DNA from 2 places in the Chryseobacterium sp. 3008163 genome. Region 1 is predicted to be linked to the other one. Evidence: riboswitches for the same ligand, from Rfam matches in the RefSeq annotation. Region 1 holds a riboswitch; the other holds the start of a gene.
The links. Region 1 has a riboswitch for thiamine pyrophosphate ahead of EAG08_RS12645 (TonB-dependent receptor). Riboswitches for the same ligand answer to the same signal wherever they lie in the genome.
Positions count from the first base shown of each region.

Region 2: it holds a riboswitch for thiamine pyrophosphate, as region 1 does, so the genes downstream of both, pnuC (nicotinamide riboside transporter PnuC) here and EAG08_RS12645 (TonB-dependent receptor) in region 1, are expected to answer to the same signal.

Region 1 covers NZ_CP033070.1:2,772,192-2,779,850, reverse strand. Annotated here, with positions in the region: partial or broken gene EAG08_RS12660 (2-hydroxyacid dehydrogenase) at 1-677, opposite strand, end outside; gene EAG08_RS12655 (acyl-CoA thioesterase) at 795-1,316, opposite strand; gene EAG08_RS12650 (hypothetical protein) at 1,304-2,065, opposite strand; gene EAG08_RS12645 (TonB-dependent receptor) at 2,345-4,441, opposite strand; TPP riboswitch at 4,524-4,617, opposite strand; gene EAG08_RS12640 (WG repeat-containing protein) at 4,652-5,413, opposite strand; gene EAG08_RS12635 (bifunctional aconitate hydratase 2/2-methylisocitrate dehydratase) at 5,809-7,659, shown strand, end outside.
Region 2 covers NZ_CP033070.1:4,136,349-4,144,007, forward strand. Annotated here, with positions in the region: gene EAG08_RS19140 (SDR family oxidoreductase) at 37-741, shown strand; gene EAG08_RS19145 (hypothetical protein) at 830-1,399, opposite strand; gene nudK (GDP-mannose pyrophosphatase NudK) at 1,420-2,001, opposite strand; gene EAG08_RS19155 (TIGR01777 family oxidoreductase) at 2,037-2,945, opposite strand; gene EAG08_RS19160 (hypothetical protein) at 2,966-3,304, opposite strand; gene EAG08_RS19165 (HPP family protein) at 3,310-3,906, opposite strand; TPP riboswitch at 4,024-4,129, shown strand; gene pnuC (nicotinamide riboside transporter PnuC) at 4,153-4,749, shown strand; gene EAG08_RS19175 (hypothetical protein) at 4,842-5,897, shown strand; gene EAG08_RS22410 (phosphotransferase) at 5,872-6,327, opposite strand; gene EAG08_RS22415 (hypothetical protein) at 6,294-6,878, opposite strand; gene EAG08_RS19185 (single-stranded DNA-binding protein) at 7,161-7,493, shown strand; gene EAG08_RS19190 (HRDC domain-containing protein) at 7,519-7,659, shown strand, end outside.

The sequences.
Region 1 (7,659 bases):
TGCTGTATTGACAATGTAGAAATCATTTTTCATCTCAGAAATAAATTCAGCATCCACTAAATAATTTGTTGAATCTGTCAAAGGAATATGCAGGCTCAAAACCTCAGCATTTTCTTTCAATTCTTCTAAAGAAACCTGCGTCGCAAATTCATCTGAAAGACTAGGAAGAATATCATGAAAAATTACTTTGCACCCGAAACCCGAAAGTCTTTTGGCAGTTGCTTTCCCCATATTTCCATAACCAATCAACCCGACAGTTTTCCCGAGTAATTCGTCACCACGGTTTTCTTCACGCAGCCAGATTCCGTTTTTCACTTCGTTTGAGGCAATGAAAAGTCGGTTCATTAAAATCAATAACATTCCGACAACATGTTCGGCAACAGAATCTCTGTTTCCTTCAGGAGAATTGATCAGTTGAATTCCTAATTTTTCAGCAACAGGAATATCAATATTTTCCATTCCCGCTCCTACTCTGGCGATGAATTTAAGGTTTTTTGCTTTCTCTAAAAAGTTTTGGTCTAAAGGAATTCTGCTTCTGATGATGATCCCTTCATAATTTTCAATTTTATAGCAAACCTCATTGTAAGAAGACGTAAAATCTTCTTCCAAAATAAAGTTTTTTCTAAAAGTTGTTCGGTGATGAGCGGGTGATTTTTATCTAAAAGGAGAATCTTCATTTTTTTTAAAATTAACTATTGATATTTTACCTTAAAATTCTACGACTCTGCTCAGAATGATTTTTTATATTTTATCAAGCTAAGCAGAGTCGTAGATTTACTATTAATTTATTTATTTTAAGAAGGATCTTGAAATAATTTCTTAAGTTCCACAGATTCTGATGGCTTCATTCTTCCTGAAAGAATTAGAGAAAGCTCTTTTCTTCTTAACGCGGCATCGAATCTTTCCACTTCAAGCTCCGTCTCAGGTTCCATTGCAGGAATCGGAATGGGTCTATTAAACTCATCCACCGCCACGAAAGTGTAAATTCCTTTATTGGTCTGAATTTTTTTGTGATTAATTGGATCATCCAACCAAACATCAACATAAATTTCCATTGATGTTGAGAATGCACGCGAAACTTTAGATTCCATCACAACGATTCCTCCTTCCGGAATCGGATGGTCAAATGAAACGTGGTTTACAGAAGCTGTTACTACTCTTCTTTCGCAATGTCTGGTTGCTGAGATGGAAGCACAACGATCCATTCTTGCCAATAATTCGCCTCCGAAAAGATTTCTCAACTGATTGGTATCATTGGGAAGTACGATATTGGTCATCACCGTCAGAGATTCTGACGCTTTTTTTATTTTTGCCATCTTGATTTTCTTTTTTGGGAGCTTGGTTTCCAAGTTTTTGCAGCTTGTTTTATTGAATCTTTTCTTAAAGAATCTGCCTTAAAAACTTTTAAAGAATCTGCTTTTTTTATCTGAACTGAATCAATTTTTACCGAAATTTTCTTTTCAATCCTTTTCGTTTTGGTCTGTACCGAAACATTATCAAAAGATTTTTTTCCGAAAATCAATTCCTGCTGGGTGTATGCTAAATACAACATTCCTAAAACCGGAACGATGAACAAGAAAATCCAAAGGATTGATTTATTGAATTTGTAATCTTTCTCTATATTTTTAGGCGTTTCAAAAGTCTCACCTTTGTTAATATCTGAAAAGTGGATTTCTTCTAAACCATAAAAATCGGGATGATCAGATTCTAAACGGTTTCCTTTAAAATGAAGCTGTCCGTCTTCGATGAAAATAGTTCCAAGATCTTGAATCTCCAAAACCTGTTCTGCCTGCAATTTCTTTTTCCAAAAATCAGTTTGAATCTGCAATTCGTTTTCTGCTGCTTCTTTTGAAACCGCTTTCTGACTGCTGATAAACTGCACCAAATCATCAGATAAAACCTGATAATCAGAATGAAACGCAATTTTGGTGGAGGGCGGAAGGATGCTTCCGTTTTCTGAGTTGAGGACTGCTTTAGAATTTTCCAGAGAAAATACACCAAACTTCGGAATGGTGGCCGTTCCAAATTGTTTCAAATAGTCTAAAATGTAAGCTGAAATATTCATTTGACGGCAAATTTATAACTTTTCCGTGACTTTTTCAGAGATTTCTTTGCAATATAAACGATCGAATGCTTCCCACGGATCACACAGATCTACACAGATTTTTTTCAAATAAGCTTAAAATTTATCATACCTCAACCGTTTGATCTGTGAAAATCTGTGAAATCTGTGGGAATAGCTTTTGTTATTTAGTTTAAAACAAAAAGACTGCCGAAGCAGTCTTCAAAAATTTAATCTGAACTTTACTGAAAATATAATGACATGAAATGGTGTTTAATTTTATTACTGAATTTTCCAGCTGATCCCAAACATGAAATTGGCTCCTGCCTGAGAATAATAATATGGTTCACCATACCAAACAGCTCCGTTGTTAACATATTTTTTATCGAATAAATTATTGACTAATAACTTTAAAGCGATATCATTTTTAGCTATTTTAAAATGATATTGTGCATTAAAATCGGTTAGAAAATAATCTTTTAGCTGTAGATTTTTATCTTCTGTATTGTCTAAATACTGCTTTCCAACATATTGATTCATCAAAGCAAACTCGAAGTTTTTATTGGGCGTAAATCTCAATCCTAAATTCGCAATGACATTGGGTGAAAAAGAAATTTCCGTGTTGCCCAATTCTCTTACGACATCGTCGTTTTCTATATTAAAATCAAGGTTTCTGTTTTGGCTTAAACTTACATTTCCTGAGATTTCCCATTGTTTAGAAAGTTTCGCCAAAGCACCCAACTCAACTCCTCTTCTGTAACTTTCACCGGAATTGGTTCTGATAAAAGCACCGACATTATTCAACTCGCCGTTTAAAACCAACTGATTCACATAATACATATAATATAAATTGGCAGTCAATGACACAATTCCGAACTGTTTTTCTAAACCTGCTTCAAAATCATGCAACTTTTCAGATTTTACATCAGGATTTGCAAAAATGTCGTCACGGTTGGGCTCGCGTTGTGCGTGAGCATAAGAAAGGAAAACTTTGCCATTCCCTATTCTGTAATTAACACCGGCTTTCGGATTAAAGAACAACCAATTACGCTTAACATCTGCACCCTCTCCGTCTCCTGCAGCTAAAATTTTTGTGTCGTAATCGATATTTCTTAATTGTAAATCTCCAAAAAATTCGAAATCATTTACTTTAATCAAAGCTTTAGCAAAACCTGCAATTTCGTTTTTCACAGAGCGGTTTCTGTAATACTCATGTTCATCAATTTGTGGAAAGTAAACTCCTGTTACATTTCCGAAATGCCTTCCGTAATATTGATTGGCAACTACTCCTACATTTACATCTAACTTCTCGAACTTTCCATATAAAGTAGAAACTACTCCGTAAAAATCATTATCTAACCATTTTTTTCTGATAAAATCTGTGATTTCTACTGGAGAACCGCCTACAATAGGTATTGGCAGATTATAATTTGAGTAATGAGTACCCTTTGCATCAGTTTCGTCAACTCTTTTATAGTTTTCGTAATATCCTTTTCCTCTGGTATAATGAAGAGTCGTTTCTAAATTCCATTTGTCATTGAATCTTTGTTCCCATAAAAGTTGATAATGATTTTGTCTGTAGTTGTCGGTTTCATTATCGTAGAATTTATCTTCACCCGTAAACAAATCTGTGTACATTCCCGAATAATTAAATCTAGGATTGGTTTCCCAAGTTTGTCTGTCGATTCCGTTCCAGGCTTGGTAGGTTTTTTCTTTTCCACCAAATGCCATCAGACGAAGTTTCGTTTTTCCTTCTTCAAACAAAGCCATGAAATTGTATGAATGCAAATCTGAGGAAGCCCTGTCGATATATCCGTCAGAATGAATATTAGTATATCTTCCCATCACAGAAAGACGGTCTTTCCAGAATTTACCTGAACCTACCTCAGCAGAATATTTGTATGTATTAAATGAACCGTAGCTGTCATCTGTTTTAAAATAAAACTTTTCTTCAGGCTCTTTAGAAATCACATTGATACTTGCCCCAAAAGCCGAAACTCCGTTGTTGGAAGTTCCCACACCTCTTTGTATTACAATCTGAGACGCTGAACTCGTTAAATCCGGAACGTTGACAAAGAAAGTTCCCTGACTTTCAGAATCGTTGAACGGAACACCATTCATCATCACGTTAATTCCTCTTCCTGCAACCCCACGAATTCTAAAACCCGTGTATCCAACGCCATTTCCAGCATCAGAAGTAGAGATAATTGAGGTTTGGTTTTTTAAGAGAATCGGTAAATCCTGCCCAAGGTTTCTGCCGTCTAAATCCTTCTGTACATTGATGATTTCCTTGGCAACCGGCAACCTTTTGGTAAAGTTGACAGCTTCGATTTCTCTGACTTTCAGAGAATCTGTATTCTGAGTTTGTGCAAAACCCATAGAACTTGCGGTAAGTCCTAAAAAATAAATCCTTTCATTCTTATAAATTTTTAAAATTTAATGGAATAAAAGGGGATCGATAAGATATTATGATACAACATCCCTAAACAGCATTACCCGTTCCAGGTTCATTGGGTATAATCTCAGCCCCCATTGGAGCACCCCTTTAATTTCAGCGCAAAATTACAAAAATTTGATGATGTTGCAAATTTAATAGGCTTTGTTATTAGAATCAATATAATAATAGGTTTTATCGTCTTTGGTTACTTCAAACATTTTCCCCAATTTCCAGCTGTAGTTTCGTTTGATATCAGCATATTCAAATGGAATAATAATATTATTGTTGACATCGATGATGCCAAATTTGTCCTTATGAGAAGCCACAATCATAGGATTTGACAAATCATCTCCTTCTAAAATATGTAAATATTCATATTTGGGATAAATTTTAAAATGTGAGCGGTCAGAGGGGTTACTGAACTTCGAATCTTCTATAATTCCATAAGAACCATTTAAAATATAAGCATGGAAAAGTTGTTTTTTAAATTCAGTCTGACATTTTCCCAAATCTGCATTTTTAAATTGGTATAATCTCTTTCCAGCCTGATTGATTCTGTATGAAATACCGTTCTTTTCAACTGTGGCAAAATGAGCTGTACCAAATTTCTTGGCTTTGGGGTTGGGTGAATTTAAAAGATTGCAATCTTCAGCAAAAAACATGGCGATGTGGTATTCAGGAGCGATAACTAATTTCCCTTTTTGATTGACATATCCAAAATTACCATTTAATCTTTGCGGAATTAACAACGGAACATTTTCATTAATAACAACCAAATTACTCTCAGGTTTTTTCTTAACAATCTGTTTTACCGGATTCTTCTTAGTAACTAACTTATTATTTTTCAAAACCTTAGACTGAGCAACGAAACTCATCGATAAAAGAATAAAAATAACATTGAAAATTTTCTTCATGACTGTTTGTGTTCAAAATATCTGCCAAAAATAGAAAATATAAAACACATATTTATACAGAATCTAAATAATTTAGACCAAAAAAATATTAAAATTCCGTATTTTTGGGAACATTTTTAAATGTTTGATAATTTTAAAACGTTTTTAAGCCACAACATTTGATTGCAACACATCAAAAGCCACCAAACGTTTTATCCGAAAAGAGTTTTTGCGGCGAGACAGATTGCAGGTAAACCACTTACATTTTCAGAGGAAGTCCTTTTACTATTTATCCATCGGGACAGATTATTATCTCACATTTTTAGAAATGGTGTAGATCATACAGCTTGCTTCTGTACTTTCAGATGACAACTATTCAATATCTACCTTTAATTTTTTAAAAAGAACTTCTATTTATGAATATTTATCAGGATTACATCCAAGAGATTGAAGAAAGAAAAATTCAGGGTCTTCACCCAAAACCAATTGATGGTGCAGAACTTTTAAGCGCAATCATTGCACAAATTAAAGATACTAATAACGAATACAGAGCAGATTCTCTGAAATTCTTTATCTACAACAGTTTACCGGGTACAACACCTGCTGCAGTTGTGAAAGCTCAGTTTTTAAAAGAAATCATTTTAGGTGAATCCGTATTAGAAGAAATAACTCCTGCTTTTGCATTCGAGTTATTATCTCACATGAAAGGAGGTCCTTCAATCAAAGTATTGTTGGATTTAGCTTTAGGTAACGATGCTAATATTGCTAAAGAAGCTGCAAACGTTCTAAAAACTCAGGTTTTCCTTTACGAAGCTGACACGGATCGTTTAAAAGAAGCATTCCACAACGGTAACGAAATTGCAAAAGAACTTATTGAAAGTTATGCACAGGCTGAATTCTTCACAAAACTTCCTGAAGCTCCTGAAGAAATCAAAGTAGTTACCTATATTGCTGGTGAAGGTGATATCTCGACAGATTTATTATCTCCTGGAAATCAGGCGCACTCAAGATCAGACCGTGAACTTCACGGAAAGTGCATGATGACTCCGGAAGCTCAAGAGGAAATTAAAGCTTTGCAGGCACAACATCCTGACAAAAGCGTGATGTTGATCGCTGAAAAAGGAACGATGGGAGTTGGCTCATCAAGAATGTCTGGTGTAAACAACGTGGCACTTTGGACAGGTAAACAAGCGAGTCCTTATATTCCATTTGTGAATTTCGCACCAATTGTTGGTGGAACAAACGGGATTTCTCCGATTTTCTTAACGACTGTTGACGTAACTGGTGGAATCGGTATCGACCTTCAAAACTGGGTGAAAAAACTGGATGCAGAAGGTAATGTTATCCGTAATGAGAACAATGAACCCATTCTTGAAGAAGTTTATTCTGTAGCTACAGGAACTGTTCTTACCATTAACACAAAGACTAAAAAATTATACAACGGCGATCAGGAATTGAAAGATATTTCTAAGTCATTCACGCCGCAAAAGATGGAATTCATCAAAGCTGGCGGATCTTACGCAATTGTCTTTGGTAAAAAATTACAAACTTGGGCTTCAGGAATTTTAGGAATTGAAATCCCTACCGTTTATGCACCATCTAAAGAAATCACTAAAGAAGGTGTAGGCCTTTCTGCTGTTGAAAAAATATTTAACAAAAACGCAGTTGGTTTAGCTCCAGGAAAAGTATTGCACGCTGGTTCAGACGTAAGAGTTGAAGTTAATATCGTTGGCTCACAAGATACAACTGGTTTGATGACTGCACAGGAATTGGAATCAATGGCTGCAACAGTTATTTCTCCAATCGTTGACGGTGCTTACCAATCAGGTTGTCACACTGCTTCGGTTTGGGACAAAAAAGCGCAGGCAAACATTCCTAGATTGATGAAATTTATGAATGATTTCGGTTTGATCACTGCTCGTGACCCGAAAGGCGAATATCACGCTATGACAGACGTGATTCATAAAGTACTTAATGATATTACGATTGACGAATGGGCAATCATCATTGGTGGAGATTCTCACACAAGAATGTCCAAAGGTGTTGCTTTTGGAGCCGACTCTGGAACTGTAGCTTTAGCTTTGGCAACTGGAGAAGCATCTATGCCGATTCCGGAATCTGTTAAAGTAACTTTCAAAGGTGATATGAAACATCATATGGATTTCCGTGATGTGGTTCATGCAACTCAATTGCAAATGTTGCAGCAGTTTGGAGGAGAGAATGTTTTCCAGGGTAGAATCATTGAAGTTCACATCGGAACACTTCCT
Region 2 (7,659 bases), 1.4 Mb from region 1:
AAGATTTTAAAGACAACATTTTAAACAAACAAAAAAATGAAAACAACAGGTAATACAGTATTCATCAGCGGCGGAAGTGCCGGAATCGGTTTAGCCATCGCAAAAAAACTGAATGCAGAAGGCAACAAAATAATCATCAACGGAAGAAATGAAGAACGTCTTCAGAATGCGTTGCAACAATTGGATAATGCTGTAGGAATTCAGGGCGATCTTTCAATTGAGGCAGACAGATTAAGAATCGCAGAAGATTTGAAAAACAATCATCCCGAAGTCAACATCATCATCAATAATGCAGGTGCAGCATTTGCTTATTTACTGAACGAAACTCAAAACGCACACGAAAAAGCAGCGATTGAAATGAACACCAATTATTTCAGCATCATTCATTTTACTGAGCTTTTGCTTCCTCATTTAGTTCAGAAAACAGAAGCAGCGGTAGTCAACGTTTCGTCAATTGCAGTTTTTAGAAGCCATAAAATGTTACCGACTTACAGCGCATCTAAAGCAGCTTTACACGGCTACACAGAAGCGTTAAGACAAACTTACGAAGAGCAGGAAAATGTTCAGATTTACGAAGTTTACCCACCTTTAGTTAATACAGATTTTTCTGCAGGAATTGGTGGTGCCAACGGAATTTCGCCTTCTGAAGTTGCTGACGAATTGTTTTTGGCACTCGCAAAAAATCAATATGATATTCCGGTAGGAGATTCAAAACAGTTTTTTGCAAAAGACTTGGTTTAAACTTAAAATGAAAAAATCTCTGTTGGATAATTTGAAATACAAATTCTAACAGAGATTTTAATTTATTTGAAAAAAGTTTATATTCTATTTACTCCTGATCCAAATACGTTAGTTTGGCATCTTTCACAAACTCATCAAAATTCATGTTTTTAGCAGCTTTAGAATTCGTCAGTTCAAGAAAGTAAATGATAGCATTAGGGAGATTTCTGTTTTTGGTAATCAATCTAAATCTCTTCACCTTTTCATTCATATTCAAAAAAGGTAACTCAGAAATTTTCACCGAAATATTATTCACATCAAACGACGCTTTCGGATCTTTTTGCAGTTTCAAAAATCTTTTCTGAGTTTTATCGGTGGTTTCATCAAGAAATTTCTGCATTTGATAATCGGTCAGAAGTTGAGGATAAATCAGACCTTGCTGTAACATTGAAAAAGTCAGTTTATCAGATTTATCGAAGAAAATCACTTTATCATCAAACAGAACCTGATTATCCTTTGAAGTGATTTTTCCTTCAAATTTTTTGTAATTTTTCTTTTTGTATTCAGTTTTAAAATGCTCAACAGCGTGCTGATCTTTCGTACTCAACCCATCTTTTTTCTGAGCGAAAACAGCAAAAGAAAATAATAAACAAAGAATCAGTGAATATTGCAGTTTCATAATTTCTATTTTTAAATAATCTATACTAAATTTTTAAGCCTTACATGTTGAAGCAGCATGATGGTTTTGGCATCTTTTATTTCTCCGGAGTCAATCATTTGAAGCGCTTTTTCAATATCAATTTCCAAAACTTCGATGTCTTCACCTTCTTCTTCAAGACCTCCGCCATTTGTGATTTTCATTTCACTTGAATATTCGGCGATGAAAAAATGCAGAATTTCTGTGACAGATCCGGGTGACATATACGCTTCAAAAACTTTTTCAACCTTCGATATTTTGTAGCCTGTTTCTTCTTCGGTTTCACGCTTGATGCATTCTTCAGGATGGTCATTATCCAATAAACCTGCACAAGCTTCAATCAACATTCCGTCAGTATTTCCGTTAATGTAGGTCGGCATCCGGAATTGCTTGGTCAAAATTACATTTTTTGTACTTGTGTTGTACAATAAAATGACTGCTCCATTTCCTCTGTCGTATGCTTCTCTGCTTTGGGTTTCAGTGGTTCCGTCTTTTTTTAGAATATTGAAAGTGATCTTTTTTAAAGTGTACCAGTTATCTGATAGAATTTCAGTCTTCTCAATGTGTACGTTTGTATTCTGCATAGATTTTACAATCTTGTTTATATATTTTATTTGAATTAATTTTTCTTGAGCAGATCCTCCAAAGCATTTTTCAGGTTCGGAAATTTAAATTGAAAACCTGCATTTTGAAGCTTTTCCGAAGATGTTCTTGAGCCTTCAAGCAGTGCAACAGACAGTTCGCCAAACATTAGCTTCATCACAAATCCCGGAATATTAGGCATAAATAGGGGTTTGTCTAAAACTTCCGCAATTTCTTTCGTTAAATTTTCGTTGTCGGTATGTTGAGGCGCTGATGCATTGTAAGCACCTTTTATATTTTCGTTTTTCACAGCGTATTCAAAAACGGAAGAAAGATCGTCAATATGAATCCACGGAATGTACTGTCTTCCTGTTCCGATAGGTGACCCGATGCCAAGTTTTACAGGAACAGCCATTTTTTTCAAAGCACCTTCAGATTCAGAAAGAATGATGGCTATTCGCACTTTTACCACTCTTTCGGCAATACCTTTTTCTAAAAACTCGTCCGCAGCTTTCTCCCAAAGAATCACGACTTCACTTAGAAAATCATTTCCTTTTTCGTCTTCTTCTTTAAATATTTTCTCAGAAGTTATCGCTCCGTAAATTCCAACGGCAGATGCTGAAATGAAAGATTTTAGTTGAATATTTTTCTTTTGTAAAGTTTTTAAAATCAGTTGTGCAGAATCTACACGGCTGGAAATAATTTCTTTTTTGCGTTCATCAGTCCATCTTTTTTCTGAAATATTAGCTCCTGCTAAATGGATAATGTGACTGATATTTTCGAAGGCTTTTTCGTCGATAATTCCATTTTTAATATTCCATTCAAAGTCATTTTCTTTCTTTTTAGTTCGTGTCAAAAAACGAACAGTATATTCATTTTCAAGTTTATTAGCTAAAACTTTTGCGACAGATCCGCCGGCTCCGGTAATTAATACGACTTCTTTCATGTATTGATTTTGGGATTCTTTTAATTCTTAACAATTAAAATATAATCATCATCTAAAAGTTTATAGCCTTGGTCGTAAATAAACTTATATTCAGAACCATTTTTGTAAACTTTAATTTGTGTAAAATAGTTAAAATCAAATCCTAAGCCACTCAATTTAGATTTGGCAATTTTAGTTTTACCTTCCAGATTGATATCGCTCAGAATACGGTAATTTCGGCGAAGTTTATTGTTAACATTCCGCATCAGATTACTCGAATCTTTATTTTGTTTGTTGTTATAAGCGTTTCTACAGGCGTCATTGCAGAATTTTTTATCTGATCTTCCAATGATTTTTTCGCCACATTCAAGGCATTTCATAGCAATTAATTTTTCAATGGGTGTTTGTGTTTTTTATGTAAAAGTCTTTTCCATTTCGTACTCGTCGGATAGCTTCTGTTTTTAGTAATATTATTAAAAAATAAAGCGACCAAAAGCAAAATAATACAACCCGACAAAACCGGAGAAAGTACATACCAATATCCTAAATCTGCAATTTTTCCGGGAGAAGTCACCGCAATCAAAGCTGTTGCGCCACCTGGTGGATGAAGCGTCTTGGTATACTGCATTAAAACGATGGAAAATGCCACTGCCAAAGGTGCAGAAAGCCATAAGATATCAGGAACAAACTGATAAACAGTGACACCTACCAAAGCCGAAATAACATGACCGCCGACAAGATTTCTCGGTTGTGCTAATGGACTTTGAATAGCTCCGTAAATCAATACACTTGATGCGCCGAACGAACCAATTAAGAAAACATTTTCCTGTTCCAATAAATACTGTGACTGCAGAAAAGCGATAATTCCGATTCCGAAAAATGCGCCGAGAAATGACCAGAAATGTTCTTTATAATCAACTAGAGTTTCTTTGTAAATTACATATTTTGATACACGGTAGGTTCTTCTGAGCGTCTTCTTCACAGTTTCTGATATTAAAATCTAAAGATACAAAATATCCGTTTACAAACGGCTGTGGAATTTCATCTGCTAAATAAATTCAGCTTTAATTTTTTATTCTCAGAAAAAAGTTTCAATTTTGCGCCATCAATGGGGTGCTGCACGATTGCGGCTGAGATGATACCCGGGAATCTTCCACACCTGATCCGGATAATGCCGGCGTAGGGAATTTGATTTTATCATCTCATCATTTAATTTATATAAGTTAATTTGATGCAGGAAATTTCACTAAAGACAACCTGGCCGGAATGGTTTGGGGTCTTCTTTTCAATTTTTCAGGTTTTATTGGCCCGAAAAAACAATTCAAACAATTATCTTTTCGGTATTGCCGGAATTTCACTTTCGCTGTATGTGATGTTTTTCGCAAAACTCTATGCGGAATTTACCTTAAATCTTTACTATTTAGTCATGAGCATTTATGGCTGGTTGTACTGGAAATTCGGAAAACAACAATCTGAAACAGTGATTTCAGAAACAACCAATCAGGAAAAACTAATCACCGCTGGAATCGTGCTTGGAACTTTCGGTTTGTTCTGGTTTTTTCTTACTCAATACACCGATTCCGACGTTCCGATTTGGGATTCTCTGGTTAGCGCCTTTGCGTGGGCCGGAATGTGGCTGATGGCGAGAAGAAAAATCGAAAACTGGATTTTGCTCAATGTCAGCAATATTATCGCAATTCCGTTGTTGATACACAAAGATTTGTATCTGTATGCGGTTTTGACGGCTTTCTTATTTATCGTAGCGATTTCTGGTTATTTGGAGTGGCGGAAAATTATTAAATCTAAGTCTTTAAAGGTCGCTTGATTTTTAAAGACTCACGCAGATTTTATCATCTGCAAAATCTGCTTGATCAGCGAGAGATTATAAACAAAAATAATAATAAGCCTAAAATATCAGTGATTAAGATATCAATTCAAAACGACCATATAGCCATGATCATGCCTGAAGAAATTAGAAATAAAATGTTGGGAGCTTGTGAAGTTTCTCAGGAAATAATGACCAGTATTCATGAGCAACGTTTGCTTCAGATTTGGGTTCCAAAAAAATATGGCGGATTAGGTTTTCGGTTAAAAGAAGGTCTGTCGGTATTGTTTGAGTGGTCAAAAATCGATGGAAGCTTAGGCTGGATGCTCACTTTATGCTCGGGAGCCAATTTTTTTTCTAGAAATTTAAAACCAAATGTTGCTTCAACACTTTTCGCTAACCCAAAAACCTGTTTCGGAGGAAGCGGAATGATTGGCGGAACAGCTGAGAAACAAAGCAATGGAATATTTTTGATCAACGGACTTTGGCATTTTGCAACAGGAGCTCCACACTTAAGTCATTTTACCTTAAATGCTACATTAACCGAAAACGGAAATCCTTTGCTGGATGAATCGGGTACTGGAATCATCCGTTCGTTCGTTATTTCTAAAGATCAGGCAGAAATTATTCCTAACTGGAAATCGATGGGCATGAAAGCTACCGGAACGTATTCCTTTAAAGTGAATAACGCAAAAGTTTCTAAAGATTACAGTTTTGTTTACGATGAATTTTTTACAGAAGATGTTTTAGATAAAATTCCGTTTAGGATTTTTGCAGATTTGACATTGCTGGTCAATTATCTTGGAATGGCGACGCATTTTTCGGAGGAAGCAATTAAAATTCGGCCAAATCTTGGCTTGAAATTATTTAATAAAATGATCAATGATGAATTGGAAAAAGCATTTCAATTTGCCGATGAAATTGAAATGTTACTGAATAATTTTGAATTAATAAGTTCTGATAAACAAACAGAGATTCATTGCTTTTCTACAGATTTAGTAAAGAAATTATCGCATCAGATTTTAGAAATTTATTTTCAGTTGGGACTTCGGGCGACGCATACAGATTCTGAAATATATCAGATTTTTTGTGATTATTTTACGGCGACGCAGCATGCGAATTTTAGGAAGGAGTTTGGGGAAGAGTGATCTCTTTTGCCTCATAATATTCAAGCCAATTTTTTATTCTTCCAACAAACATTTTAAGATAGTTTTCTGTTAAAAATATATTTGACCAATCGAATCTTTGAGCTTGAACGCCAAGATAAAACACAAAAATAGATGCTCCCGCTTCTGGAATTAATTTCAGTTCTTTTTCAGATAGACTTCTTTCTTTTCTATAACCGTTTAGAAAACTTTCAACTTTTATTTCATATTCGTTCTTATCAGATTCAATGAAAAATAGTTGTTTACAAAAATAACCAACATCTAAAATCAGATGTCCATTTCCACAATTATCAAAGTCAAAAATTGTAATTTCATTTTCCTTATTTACACTCAAGTTATCATACCAAATATCGAGATGAACTATTCCCTTTTGATTTTCTAATAGGTTGCTATCTTCAAAATTTTTAGACATTTTAGAGGTGATTTTTTGAGATATTTCATTTCACTTAAATCGTCAGAAAAAAATAAGTTGAGATGTTCATAAGCTTTGTTTAAAAGAACATCAGAATTGTAGTTTACCCGATCGATTTTTTTGCTAGCAGTTATATTGTGAATTTTAGCCATAATTGAACCAATTACAAAGCAGGTTTCATTTGTCATAAATCGCATTTTTTCACCTTCTGCAAATGTAAAAAGCACTACATATCGTAATCCTTCCGGTGCATTTATTTCTTGAATTAGATTTCCTTTTTTATCAGGAATCGGATATGAAACTGAAAGATTATTGCTTTTAAGTAAATTTAAAAGCTCTAATTCCTGCTGAATTTCAACTTTGGTTCTCCAATTATAACAGTAAACTCTGACAACATATTTTGTATAAGTACCTAACAGAAAATAAGTGTGATTTACTCCGGTTCTGAAAAGTTTACAATCAAAACAATCTTTTAACTGATATTTTTCAGTAATAAATTTACCTAATTCTGTTTGTGATACTGTTGAAGCTATTATTGGGAAAGTTGTCATTTTTGTTAGATTTTCTATAACTGTGGCTAACTCTCAAAGATACAAAATGGAATCGATCATCAAACAACTTAAAAAAACCAAAATTTTCACATATTTAACTTTCCTTTAAATATGCGATTTCTGAACGCTTTTACTGAATTATAATCATTTTCAAACGACTACAAACGAATTTAAATAGTTTTAAACCGAATAAATTTTCAAACCTGATGAATCTTTGCAACAGAGATTTGAGAAAACAGTGAACGTCTCTTATCTGAATATTAATTTTAAAAATACAAAGTTATGTCACTAAGAAACAAAGTAACCTTAATCGGTTTTACAGGAAAAGAAGTTGAAACAGTAAACTTCGAAAACGGAGGTACAAAAGCATCGGTATCTTTAGCTACCAATAATCATTACACCAACGCAAAAGGTGAAAAAGTAGAAGAAACACAATGGCACAGTTTGGTAGCTTTCGGGAAGACAGCTGAGATACTCCAAAAGTATGTTACGAAGGGAAAAGAAATTGCCATCGAAGGAAAAATTACCTACAGATCGTACGATGACAAAGACGGTGTGAAAAGATATATTACCGAAATCAGAGTAGAAGAAATTTTGCTTTTGGGTGGAAAATAAATGTTGAATTCTAAAATCACGAACGATGCAAATAAAAGTTTTAAAAGTAAGAATTGCTGATGAATTTCTGCTTCAGGATCAGAAGATGATTGATGATTTTTTGAACAATCACGAGATCATAAAAGTGGAAATGGCTTTTGTTCATGATGAAAGTTTCTGGTCTGTC